3 regions of the Aliidiomarina sp. genome follow, and region 2 is predicted to be linked to each of the others. Evidence: predicted binding sites of a transcription regulator. Region 2 holds the regulator's gene; each other region holds the start of a gene.

Region 1 (4,231 bases), on a different contig from region 2:
GTGCGCGAAGCGCCGGTGGCAGAACTAAGCCCAGAACTAAGCCCAGAACTAAGCCCAGAACTAAGCCCAGAACTCAGTTCGGAAACTGTGAACGAGCGCGTTCAGAGTAAAGATCGGGTGATTCTTAGCGGTAACGCTGCGGATTACATGCAAGGTATGATTAGTATTGATTAAGCCACTCTTCAGAGTGGTAGCGCTAACTTTCTTTAATTTTCTCCAGCAATAGTTCGCATAAGGGTAGCAAAATGAAGGTGTTGAAATGGTTCGGCTTCGGCTTAGTGTTGCTGTTGCTGCTGATATTCGCTTATGTATTTTTTAGCTACAAAATTAATGTGAATGAACACCTCCGATTAAATGATGAGGTACGTGCGAATGCGCCAGGTGCGTTTATTGAGCTAACGGATGGTTATACGCACTACCAGTTAACCGGCCCTGATACAGCGCCTACTGTGGTGTTAGTGCATGGCTTCAGCATTCCGATGGAAATTTGGGGTACAACTCATCGCAGATTGCAAAATGCAGGTTACCGCGTATTGCGTTACGATTTATTTGGCCGAGGGTATTCAGATCGCCCGCGCACCCAATACACCGGTGAAGTATTTGAACGGCAATTATTAGAATTACTCGATGGTTTAAACATTGAAGGACCGGTAGTGTTAGCTGGGCTTTCAATGGGTGGGCCTATTGTGATGCGATTTGCCGCCAATCATTCACATCGCGTGCTTGGTACGGTTCTTATTGCACCGCTGCACCAACCGTTGCAGCCGCCACCCATGCCGGAGCGAATTGGCCATATCATGCTTGGCGCATTTTATGTGCCCAGCATCCAACAAAGTTTTGCGGCGCCTTATTTAACCGCGGAAGATGCCCAAGCACTGCAAACAGCCTATTCTGCGCAGAAGGAAATTCGTGGCTTTACTCAAGCACTCACCTCATCGTTTTATGCGTTTAGTGCGCAAGACCACCGTGAATACTATCGGCAAACACGGGAGTATGGAGTGCCTACAATGTTGGTGTGGGGCACCCATGATAATGTGGTGCCTTACAGCCATGCAGAGGGTGTACAGAATGATGCATTAGTGGTGCACATGGTTACCGCAGAGGGAGCAGGACATACGCCACATTTGGAGCAACCAGAGCTAGTAAATGGCTACATTTTGGCCTTTATTCAAGATTTAACCTTGGAGTAGTGCGAAGCGCAGTGCCTATGGCCAACAAAAAGGCAGACACGTAGATGTCTGCCTTTTTCGTGTTAGTACACTATATCCAAGAAGCGCTTGCCTGGGTTAAATTTTCCAGCGCACACCGAGCATTGCAACTAGCGGATCGATATCCACATTCACGCTCTGTACGCTAGCCCCGTTCACTTTTACCTTGCCTGTGGTATCGATAGCCATTTTGCTCACCATAAAGTGTAAGCCAAGCTTTTCGTTTATTTGGTAGTTGAAGCCCGCTTGCATTGCTAAGCCCCAGGATTCACTTAAACTAAGGCTCACGTTATCGCTACTCGTAGTAACATCTAAAGCGATTAAGGCGCCTTCTAAATCACCACTGATTTTTTCATCAAAGAATGTAGTGTAATTCAGGCCGATACCAACAAATGGCTGAAAAGTAGCATGTTGAGTAAAGTGGTATTGAGCCAGTAATGTTGGCGGTAAATGCTTCGTTTTACCAATATTTAAACCATTAATTGGCGAGCCTTTCACTTTCAGATCATGGCTAAATGGCGTAGCGGCTATTAACTGTAATCCGAAATTTTCGTTAAACCGGTAATCAAAGGTTAGGCCGAGCTGGGTATTATTGCTCACACTTACGCCCGTTGAGCCCGCAGGTAAGCCTGCTACTGTTTCGATAACGTTTAGGTTACTGCTACTTTCATCTGGCATTACGCTGATGGCACCAACGTTTACCGAAAAATCAGCTAGCGCTGGCGCGGCAAGAAAAGAAGACAGGGTAATCGCAAGAACAGATAATTTGGTTTTCATAGTTACTCTCCAGTGTTGGGAACTGGGGCTATTATGAAATGAATTGGCGCGCACATATTGTGCCAGATCAAAGATAACCATGCACAAAATGTGGAATAGCAGCAAAGTTTGCGCTAGCGCAAACTTTGCTGGTTAATGCTCGAGGCGTTACTGCGTTTACGGATACTTAGTGTGCTGCAAAACGATATTAGCTGCCGATCACCTTGCTATCGCGATGGCGGATCACCACCGTACTCGAACGCGGGCGAGCGCTCCCACCATCGGGCCAATGGCTAGTGGCTGCATTTGGTGTGGAGCCTTCTCCAGGATGTTGAACGTTAACGAACATGGTTTTGCGATCGGGCGTAGTAACCACACCGGTAATTTCACAATCAACGGGCCCAGTTAGAAAGCGTTTTACTACTCGGGTATCGGGGTTGGCTACGAGCATTGCATTATTACCGTAGGTTTCTCCGCCCTGAATTGCACCACTCATATCGGTTTGAATCCACAGTAATCCGGCTGCATCAAACCATAAACCATCTGGACAGGCATGGTGGTTGCTGGCATCCAGTTCGATAGCGGTATCGCGGGTATATGTGCCGGGAGCACCGCCGAGCAAGAAAATATCCCATTGGAAACCATTGCTAAGCTCGCGCCAACGAATAATGTGGCCAGCGTAGTTTTCTGCTCGTGGGTTCGCCGCATCCACTTGAGCACTGGTGCGGCGCGTATTGTTAGTAAGGGTAAAATACACCTCATGGGTAAGCGGATGTACCGCCCCCCATTCGGGACGATCCATTTTCGTAGCGCCCATAATATCGGCTGCTAAACGTGTGTTGAGAAGTACATCACCTTGATCGCTGAAGTATTCTCCAGCCGCCACAACACGCGCTGTAAACTCTGGTGCGTTGATATCAAGTGGTAACCATTCACCACTACCATCATCGTTAAAACGCGCTACATAAAGTGTACCATGCTCCAGTAAATGTGAGCCGGCGGTGGCGCGGTAATATGGCTGTGCAGATACAAACTTATAAATGTATTCAAAGCGCGCATCATCACCTGAGTAGGCAACCAAGGGTTTGCCTTCTTCAGCTGGCGCAAAAACGATGCCTTCGTGCGCAAAACGCCCCAATGCCGTGTGCTTTTTTGGCATGCTTTCTGGGTTGAACGGATCGATTTCGACAATCCAACCAAAGGTGTTGGCTTCGTTGCGGTAATCATCGAGCGCAGATTCACCCTGTGGGGTAATATCAAAACGTGCATACTCGTCGGCACTTGGCGTTGCGGTTTCCCAGTAGTAGCGGCCATTTTCTTTGCTAACACCATAACGCGATTGCTCACGGGTATGCGTTTCTTTGTTCACAAAACAGCGTGCCCAGTTCTCTTCGCAGGTTAGGTATGTACCCCATGGGGTAAAACCATGCGCACAGTTATTTAGGGTGCCTCGGGTATGGGTTCCGTTTGGGCTGTATTTGGTTTGCATTTTACGATGTCCCGCAGCAGGGCCTACTAACTGCATTGGGGTGCTGCCAGTAATACGGCGATTAAGCGCACTTTGCTGGAGTAATTGCCACTCTCCATTAATTTCCTTGATGTGCGCTACTGAAATACCATGCGCGGCAATTTCTTTGTGCACTTCCGCTAGTTGCCGCGGCGCTGCTTGTGGCGCATTGGCATGTAAAAATGCTGGATCCACATATTCATGGTTCATTACTAACAAGCCTTCGCTTGAGTTAGTACCAGTGGTGTGGGTATCAATTGGGAAAAAATGCATACCATCATGATGTGAACCAATTTGTTGTTCTTGGTCGCTACCGGTGTTACTTCCATCACCTGCGTAACTTGGCGCATTTGCGGTGAGTGGGGTACCCCATGGTAAAAATGCACTGGCCAAGTATTCTTCCGGCACAATAACGCTATCGCCAAAGGCGACAGGAACCGGTTTAAACGCCATTGCAGGTTGCTGGCGCAATGTGCCTGTAGCACTGGTACATCCGGCCACGAAAGCTGTTGCCGCTATAGCTGCACCGCCTTGAAGAAACCGGCGGCGGCTGATGTTCACATTGATCACATCAGCAAAGTTGCGGTTTGCAGAGAAGTTTGTTTGCGGATCTGCATCATTAATATCGAATTTTATAGGCATGATTGGTTCCCTTTCTCGGGGCTTCATATTAAACGTCAGCCAACATTGAGAGTGTATAAAGATAGATACACTACAGCACATAGCGGTTACATTTTTATGACAATCATAAGGGTGTATG
Region 2 (4,231 bases):
GGATTATATCCACGAGCTCAATCAGATGATTCGGGTGAATTTGCCAATTATTCGTGATGTAAGAGAAACCTTTAATGAAGGCACGTTGCAGGCGCAAGCACAGTAACTTGCGCTTGCTGTTCAGAACCCCTTAGAGCTTCAGTATCTGTAACTCTGCAGGTGGCTCGGAGCGCTCATCATCTAGCTCATTCTCACCTAAATACTGTCTTGCATCAGTGAATGTGGCCTGATCAAATGCGGTATCACCATTTGGATTGGCAACGCCCGTAGGGGCCAAATTTTTGAAATCAAATAACTTATAATCTGCTAAATGGCTCGGTACTACATTCGTGAGCGCCTTAAACATGCTTTCGATTCGCCCAGGATACTGGCGATCCCAAGTTTTTAATAAATCTTTGATCACTTTACGCTGCAGATTTTCTTGTGAGCCGCATAAATTACAAGGAATGATCGGGTAGTTCTGAGCCGCGGCATATTTGCTAATGTCCTTTTCTCGCACATAAGCAAGCGGGCGAATTACCACATGTTGGCCGTTGTCACTTACTAGTTTTGGCGGCATGGATTTCAGTGCACCACCATAGAACATATTTAAAAACAACGTTTCTAGAATATCGTCGCGGTGGTGGCCAAGTGCAATTTTAGTAGCGCCCAACTGCTGGGCTGTTTTATATAAAATACCGCGGCGTAAACGCGAGCATAAACTACAGGTGGTTTTACCGGCAGGAATTTTACCTTTAACAATAGAATAAGTATCTTCTTCAATAATTCTGAAGGCTACATCTTGCGTGGCTAGATACTCTGGCAAAATGTGTTCAGGAAAGCCTGGTTGTTTCTGATCAAGATTAACGGCAATTAATTCAAACTTTATCGGGGCTACTTTCTGGAAGTACTGCAGGGTAGTGAGTAGGGTATAACTGTCTTTACCGCCCGATAAGCACACCATAATTCGGTCGCCATCTGCGATCATTGCAAAATCTTCTATCGCTTGGCCTGCCGCCCGCCGAATTCGCTTTTCCAGTTTGTTCAAGCTGTATTTCGCGCGCTTACTGGCGTTGCTATCGTTCGTTGCCATTGCCTGTTCATTGGCATCGGGCGTATTAACGATACTCGCTCTCTGAGAGGTATTTTGCATATTTTGCATAGTTACCTACCTACGTAGTTATCTACCTATATAATTACTGAGTGCTTTACCTACTACTTTAGCGAGTGTTTTCACGCAAAATTAGCAAAAAGAAAAGCCGCCTAAATTTTTCGGCGGCTAGTATATCGAGATGTGTGCTTGCTAACAACGTGGAAAGTAGCGCTCTATTGGGTTAATCCTTCATTTGATCTTTACTATTCCTTGGCTAAAGGAGAGCGAAACCCTTCAGGCTTAATGGCCAAAAGATCGCAATCTAGCTGCTCAATAACGTGCTCCGCGGTATTACCAAGCAAAGCGGCGGTAATTCCTGTGCGGCCAATAGTGCCTAGTACAACAAGCTCAGCATCTAGTTCTTTCGCTACTTTGGGAATCTCGTTATCTGGCATACCTTCACGAAGGTGCAAACCGGTAAATTCAACGTCTACTTTACGAGCCACTTCGGCTAACGCAAGTTCGTGATGCTCACGAACACTCACTTGATACTGATGCGTATCAAACTCAGGTATCTCAACGGCTATAGCCGCAGGAGCACCCGGGTAACAGTTTACTAAATGTAAATGTGAGTTGAGTTTTTTACTGATATAGCCAGCCGCTTTGGTAATGCGCTCGTTCAGCGTTTGGTGCACTTCGCTATCGCTACCGGCATTTACCGCAGCTAACACTGAACCATGTTGTGGCCAATCACGATCTTTTACCAACAATACAGGGCATGGCGCTTTCCGTAACAGATGCCAATCCGTAGGAGTAAAAATAACACTATGCAGGGTATCGTGTTTGCGGGTACCTTTAACAATCAAATCGCAATCACTTTCAATAGCTTTGCGAATAATGGCTTCAAACGGACGATGATGCCACTGTACACAGATTTCGATGCGATGTTGGCTTACATCAAACTTCTCTAGGCATCCTTGAATCCATTGTTCACGGTCTGCTACCAGGCTTTGCCGCATCTGTTCACGCTCTTCGCCCGAGAGCATTGTGGTCATTTCATAGGCAAAATCATAAATAGATAAAAATAGGGTTAAGCGTGCCGGCTGTAAACGTGCAAGGTGAAGTGCGCGCGATAGCGCTTTTTGCTCTTCTTGGTTTGGATCGAGAACAACGAGTAAATGTTGGAACATAAATTAAGGCTCCTATTTAGTGTTCTTTCAGTGTAGCCGAAGCCTGTTAAAACGCATAAAAAAGCGTGCCGAAGCAGGCTGGGTTAATTGTCGCAGGGCAGAGCCGGTAATCCAGCAGCTGCGCATAGGTTATCTGGGTTCAATAAGGTTACCAAGCGGCCATTAACGCCAATGTAATCGGCCTTTTGAAACTTACCGAGTAAGCGGCTAACCGTTTCCACCGTTAAGCCCAAATAGTTACCAATTTCGGCTCGTGTCATGGTGAGGCGAAATTCTTTCGACGACAGCCCGCGCGCGCGAAAACGGCTGGATAACTCGATTAAGAAGGTTGCTAACCGTTGTTCAGCTGTGCGTGTATTGAGTAGTGTGAGCATGCGCTTGTCAGCGTTAATTTCATCGCTCATTAAGCGCATGAGTTGGCGCCGTAACGCTGGAACTTGGCCACTTAACATTTCTAAGTTGCCGTAGGGGATTTCGCATACCATGGAAGTTTCCATGGCTTCTGCATAACCTCGGTGCTCACCTGAGCCAATGGCCTCAAAGCCCACTAAATCTCCGGGTAAATGGAAGGCGGTAATTTGCATCTCGCCTTGCCCATTTAAGGTGTATACCTTGATGCTGCCGGAACGAACTGCATATAGCGCTTGCAGCTTTTCGCCGGCACGAAATAGAGTGTCGCCTCGTTGATACGGGCGCTTGCGCTCGATCATGGAATCAAGCTTAGATAGCGATCCTTCATCAAGCGTAAAAGGTAAACATAGCTGGCTAATACTACAATTTTGACAGTTAATGTGGTTGTTCAACTTCTGCTCCATCGCCAACGCATTCCTCTGTAGCCTACTCATCGGAGCCATAGTTGCACCAATGATTGCGCTTAAAATTGCAACTGTTTCGCAGCAATTAATAAAGTAGCTATACCGTAACCCATAAGGAGTATACCTGCAATCCAGCGAAAGCCTTTTGATTGCAATATTCGGGTAATTTTTTGGCTAAATATTCCCGTTAAGAACATAGCGGGAAAGGTACCAATACCAAATAATAGCATAAACCCGGCGCCGCTAGCAGGATTGCCACTGAGAGCTGCCCAGGTAAGGGCACTGTATACGAGGCCACAAGGAAGCCACCCCCACAACATACCGCCTACGAATACGTAGCCCGAAGTTTTTTGCTGCGGGAGTTTCCGAGTAAGCGGTTGAATTCGTCGCCAAAGTACAGCTCCCAACTTTTCTAGCCATAACAATGCGGCATTCCATTGGATAAGATACAAGGCCAGTAGAATCATCATCACGCCGGCCGCGATGCGCAGATACACAAAGCCATTGATACTTACACTGCCAATAGTGCCAAGCGCTGCGGCCACAATAGCGCCGGCAATTGCATAGCTAGTGATACGGCCAAGGTTATACCAAAATAAGCGCAGGGGAGATTGTTGGTAGCCCATTGCTGCAGCTAGGCCACCGCACATCGCTAAACAGTGCCCACTACCCGCTAAGCCCATTAGCAATGCTGCGGCGATATCAATATTCATTCAGTGTGCTTCTCACCTTGCTTGGAATTGGCTTCGTTGGTGTTGGTTGTATCTTGTTTTTGCTGTTTTTTAGCGGCACTTTTCGGTTGCTCGTTATCTTCGTCTAGTAGCACGCTGTAGCCTTGCCGCTCTAGATCGTCGAATTGACCGGTGCGAACAGCCCAGAAGAATATTACGATCGCAATAACCACAAGAATTATTGCGATTGGAACCATCAAATGTAGAATTTCCATAGCGGCCTCAAATTAATCAACATCGCGCATTAAGCGCAGCGAATTGGCCATTACAATCAATGAACTCATCGACATACCTAACATAGCCCATAGAGGCCCCACATGGCCAGTAACGGCCATGGGCAGAATCACTAAATTATAACCAAGTGCCCAGGTGAAATTCTGGCGAATTACTTTGCGCGTTAACAAAGCGGTTTCATATAAACGC
Region 3 (4,231 bases), on a different contig from region 2:
CGCAGCGAGCCCTACACTATCAAGTTCTATTTGAATGGTACGTGCTTGGCCGCCGGTAACCTCAACACGACTGGTGTTTTTAATCGATTTCAGTTTTTGCGTAGCTTGCTCGGCTACACGGCGCAAAGCAAACGCATCCGCTTGCTCTGCATCCGTGCTATACAACGCCGCCACCACAATCGCGACATCGTCAATTTCAATCGGCTTTACAGCCCAAGTATTTACCACTGCAGGGATTTGATCTTGGCTGGAATAGAGCTTGTTGTAGAGCTTTACTAACGAAGTTTCGCGATCCTCACCCACATAAAACCGCACAGTTACGGTGGCATGATCACGATTAGATTGCGAGTAAACGTACTCTACGCCATCAATCTGCGAAACTAAGCGTTCGAGTGGTTCAGTAACTTGCGTAGCTACTTGCCGCGCAGATAACCCGGGGGCGGTTACCATTACATCGGCCATTGGTACTACGATTTGCGGGTCTTCTTCACGAGGCGTTAGAATAAGTGCAACAACACCGAGCAGCAGCGCAAAGCCAATTAAAATCGGCGGAAACGCACTGTTTAAAAACCAGCTAATGAGCTTTCCCTGCTCAGCCAACTGCCGATCGTTTTTCGTTGCTGCACCCATTACTTACTCCTTACTTAAATGCTTGGCCTGGCTTAAAACCCGCTGCTTTCAAGATCTTTGCCAACGGGCAAAAGCCTGTGAAAGCTGCCTGCAGCATGTTTAAGCCTACAAACGCAGTTAAAATCAACCAACCTTGGCTTACTTGCCAAGCAAGTACTACAGATACTAGTACAACAATACCTGCAAACGCGAAAACAAAACGATCAATATTCATGCTTATCTCCTTTTGGCTGCATCTTCATACTGTTGATACAGCAATTGCTTAACGTACCCATTGGCATAGCCACATTTCCACCTAATTCAGCTTTCTCGAGTTTAGCGAACAAATATCAATAAAGAATAAATTAGGTAATGCTAATATATTAGCTGTAAAAAAATCTACTCGCAGTAGATTCCGTGCAACGATTCTAAAATTCGCAGCGCTTTTTCGTCTTCAATCCTGTACAACACTGTGGTGCCTTCTTTACGAAAGCCAACAATTTTCTGCTCCCGCAACTTCGCTAAATGTTGCGATAGCGATGATTGCGATAACGCAACTTTCTTCTCGAGCTCACCAACCGACATTTCACCATTCACCAAATAGCAAAGCACCATTAAACGATGGCTATTCGCCAAGGATTTAAGAAGCTGTTCTGCTGCGCCTGCATTCACTTGCATCTGCTCAATTGAAATGGTGTTCATGTAATGCCACTCATTATATTAGTAAGTTCTAATTTACTCAAGTTCAAAGTAAGGGCGGTGAGAACTGAATAGGATGCTCATCATAACGAAAAAAGCAGAGCGATAGAATCGCTCTGCTCACTTTGCCAGCATTATTTTTGTTAAGGGGTGGCTCTGTACCCCTAATGAGGTAGCTAACGGGAAATTCAAACACACATTGCGCCAGATCAATTCGCTAAATCACCCGCCATTTATAATGCTGCCATCGCAAATTTGCCTCGTTTTACTTAGGTTATTCATGAAACATATTCCAGAATTGCTCTCGCCAGCTGGCAGCCTGAAGGCTATGCGGCTCGCTTTCGCTTATGGCGCCGATGCGGTATACGCTGGCCAACCCCGTTTCAGCTTGCGGGTGCGCAACAATGAATTCGATCTTGATACCCTGAAAATCGGGATTACAGAAGCGCATGCGCTTGGCAAAAAACTGTATGTGGTGTGCAACATTGCGCCACACAACGCCAAGCTACAAAACTTTGTAGCAAACATCGAGCCGGTAATCGCGCTCGGGCCAGATGCCTTGATTGTGTCTGATCCCGGTGTGGTGTATTTGCTCCGCGAACATTTTCCACACATGCCGCTGCACCTCTCGGTGCAAGCCAATACGGTAAACTGGGCAGCCGTTAAGTTCTGGCAGCAGCAAGGGATTGAACGAGTAATTCTATCCCGCGAACTCGGGCTTCAAGAAATTGCGGAAATTCGTGCGCAAGTGCCCAGCATGGAAATTGAAATATTTGTGCATGGCGCCCTGTGCATGGCCTATTCAGGCCGTTGTTTGCTCTCTGGGTACTTTAATAAGCGCGATCCGAATCAAGGTGCCTGCACTAATTCATGCCGCTGGCAATACAAGGTAACGCCAGCAATAGAAGATGCAGTAGGCCAAATTAACCCGCTGCCGAAAGTACTACAAGATGCTGTAGTACTAGAGGAGCCCCAGCGCCCAGGCGAATACATGCCCATGTTTGAAGACATGCATGGCACTTATATTATGAATTCTAAAGATTTGCGCGCAGTGCAGCATGTTGCTGCCCTTACCGCGATGGGCGTGCATTCGTTAAAAATTGAAGGGCGCACTAAATCGCCTTACTACGTGGCCAGAACCGCACAGGTATATCGCCAAGCGATAGATGACGCCGTAGCAGGCAAACCATTTAATGCCGATTTACTTAGCGAACTTGATGGCATGGCTAACCGTGGTTTTACTGAAGGCTTTTTACGCCGCCATATTGCGCAATCTGAACTACAAAACTACACCACTAGCCATAGCGAAGGTGAGCAACAGTTTGTAGGTGAATTTACCGGTAATAGTGAACAGCGCAACAACGTTCTGTTTGCAGAAGTAACGGTGAAGAATCGCTTTGCTATTGGCGATTCCTTGATATTCATGAACACCGCCGGTAATCACCATGCTGTGTTAGAACAGCTTGAAGATGCGCATGGTACGCCAATGTTGGTAGCACCAGGCTCCGGTTATACGGTATGGATGCCACTAGCCGATGCCAATATGCCACTGCCGCACGCAATGCTATTGCGCCAGCTGTACATCACTGCTGCAGACATAGAGCCAACCGCTGAAATTGCCATTAACGAGGTGAGTTAAATGTCGTTATATATTACTGATGAGTGTATTAATTGCGATATGTGTGTGCCCGAATGCCCCAATGACGCCATTACCATGGGCAAGGTATATTACCAAATTAACGCGGATTCATGCACCGAGTGTGAGGGGTTCTATGATGAACCCCAGTGTATTCCGGTTTGCCCGGTGGATTGTATCCTGCCTCTAGCGTAGGCTCTTATGTTTTAGGTTCATATGCTTTAGGCTCCTGTGCTTTATCCCATAGCAAAGCGCGAGCGGCGCGCACTACGGTGTCTTTGCTTGGTAGCACATGGTACGCCGCCTTCGCCAACGGAATAAAGGAATCATTGGCGCATACACGGCTAACCCTGCCTTGGTACCCCAGTTCATGTAAGCGGGTATACAGCTCTTCCGATACCGAGCCAGTTTCCCTACACTCATCTACCAAAAGTACATTGGCGCAATCATCAATCGCTAGTAATAAGCTTTCCATTGGCAATGGATGCAGCCAGTTCAAATCAATCACTCGCGTTTGTAAGCCCGTTTTAGCCAGCTCCTTTTGCGCTTGGCAACTCAAATAATAACCATTACCGTAGCTCACAATACACACATCCGTTTGCAGCGTATTGCCATTTGCATCGGCGCTATGATTATCATCAGCGGCGCGGGTTTTCCCGGTAACCTGCTGGTTAACGCTCAACTCATGGGCATCTAACTCAACAACACTTACCTCAGCAAACCCTATCCGTTCATGTGGTTCGGGGTATTGGAAACTCCACAAACCATCACCCGGAGTATGCAGATCTTTCTGGTTATATAACGCGATAGGCTCTAAAAATATTACCACACGTTTTTGTTCATCGGCCAGGCGTACTGCCTCGCGCAACAAACGTGCAGCACTTGCGCCATTAGATGGGCATACCAACACTACGCCCGGTAAATCCCGAAACACTGCAAAACTATTATCATTATGGAAGTGGCCACCAAAGCCACGCTGATAAGCAAGGCCGGCAATGCGGATTACCATGCCATTGTTGAACTGGGCATTACTAAAAAATTGTAATGTGGCGGCTTCGCCACGAATTTGGTCTTCTGCATTGTGCACGTAAGCAAGAAATTGAATCTCCGGAATGGGCAAAAAGCCATTGTGCGCAGCACCAATCGCCATACCCAAAATGCTTTGCTCGTCGAGCAATGTATTCATAATGCGGTTCGGCCCGAATTGCTGCACTAAACGGTTAGTAACGCCATACACGCCCCCCTTTTTACCCACATCTTCACCCATCATGATGGCATGCGGATATT

What was found. Region 2 encodes FNR, which switches genes on or off when oxygen is low (the NO sensors DNR and NnrR bind a similar motif). Its sites were predicted from a motif close to TTGATCTAGATCAA; they were not measured.
Region 1: ACNA7P_RS04200 (OmpW/AlkL family protein) is a predicted target of FNR. The motif match lies at 2,043-2,056, and genes of this name have one in related genera.
Region 3: yegQ (tRNA 5-hydroxyuridine modification protein YegQ) is a predicted target of FNR. The motif match lies at 1,508-1,521, and genes of this name have one in related genera.

What each region holds. Positions count from the first base shown of each region.
Region 1 is NZ_JBLRWZ010000010.1:43,635-47,865, forward strand. It holds gene ACNA7P_RS04190 (PhzF family phenazine biosynthesis protein) at 1-174, shown strand, start outside; gene ACNA7P_RS04195 (alpha/beta fold hydrolase) at 246-1,190, shown strand; gene ACNA7P_RS04200 (OmpW/AlkL family protein) at 1,287-1,985, opposite strand; gene ACNA7P_RS04205 (PhoX family protein) at 2,173-4,113, opposite strand.
Region 2 is NZ_JBLRWZ010000047.1:2,653-6,883, forward strand. It holds gene ACNA7P_RS10375 (glucosaminidase domain-containing protein) at 1-106, shown strand, start outside; gene ttcA (tRNA 2-thiocytidine(32) synthetase TtcA) at 131-1,072, opposite strand; gene uspE (universal stress protein UspE) at 1,336-2,262, opposite strand; gene fnr (fumarate/nitrate reduction transcriptional regulator Fnr) at 2,346-3,077, opposite strand; gene ACNA7P_RS10395 (sulfite exporter TauE/SafE family protein) at 3,137-3,790, opposite strand; gene ccoS (cbb3-type cytochrome oxidase assembly protein CcoS) at 3,787-4,023, opposite strand; gene ACNA7P_RS10405 (heavy metal translocating P-type ATPase) at 4,036-4,231, opposite strand, start outside.
Region 3 is NZ_JBLRWZ010000005.1:74,840-79,070, reverse strand. It holds gene ACNA7P_RS02645 (efflux RND transporter permease subunit) at 1-630, opposite strand, end outside; gene ACNA7P_RS02640 (DUF2892 domain-containing protein) at 641-844, opposite strand; gene ACNA7P_RS02635 (ArsR/SmtB family transcription factor) at 1,009-1,311, opposite strand; gene yegQ (tRNA 5-hydroxyuridine modification protein YegQ) at 1,589-2,947, shown strand; gene ACNA7P_RS02625 (YfhL family 4Fe-4S dicluster ferredoxin) at 2,948-3,139, shown strand; gene ACNA7P_RS02620 (dehydrogenase E1 component subunit alpha/beta) at 3,144-4,231, opposite strand, start outside.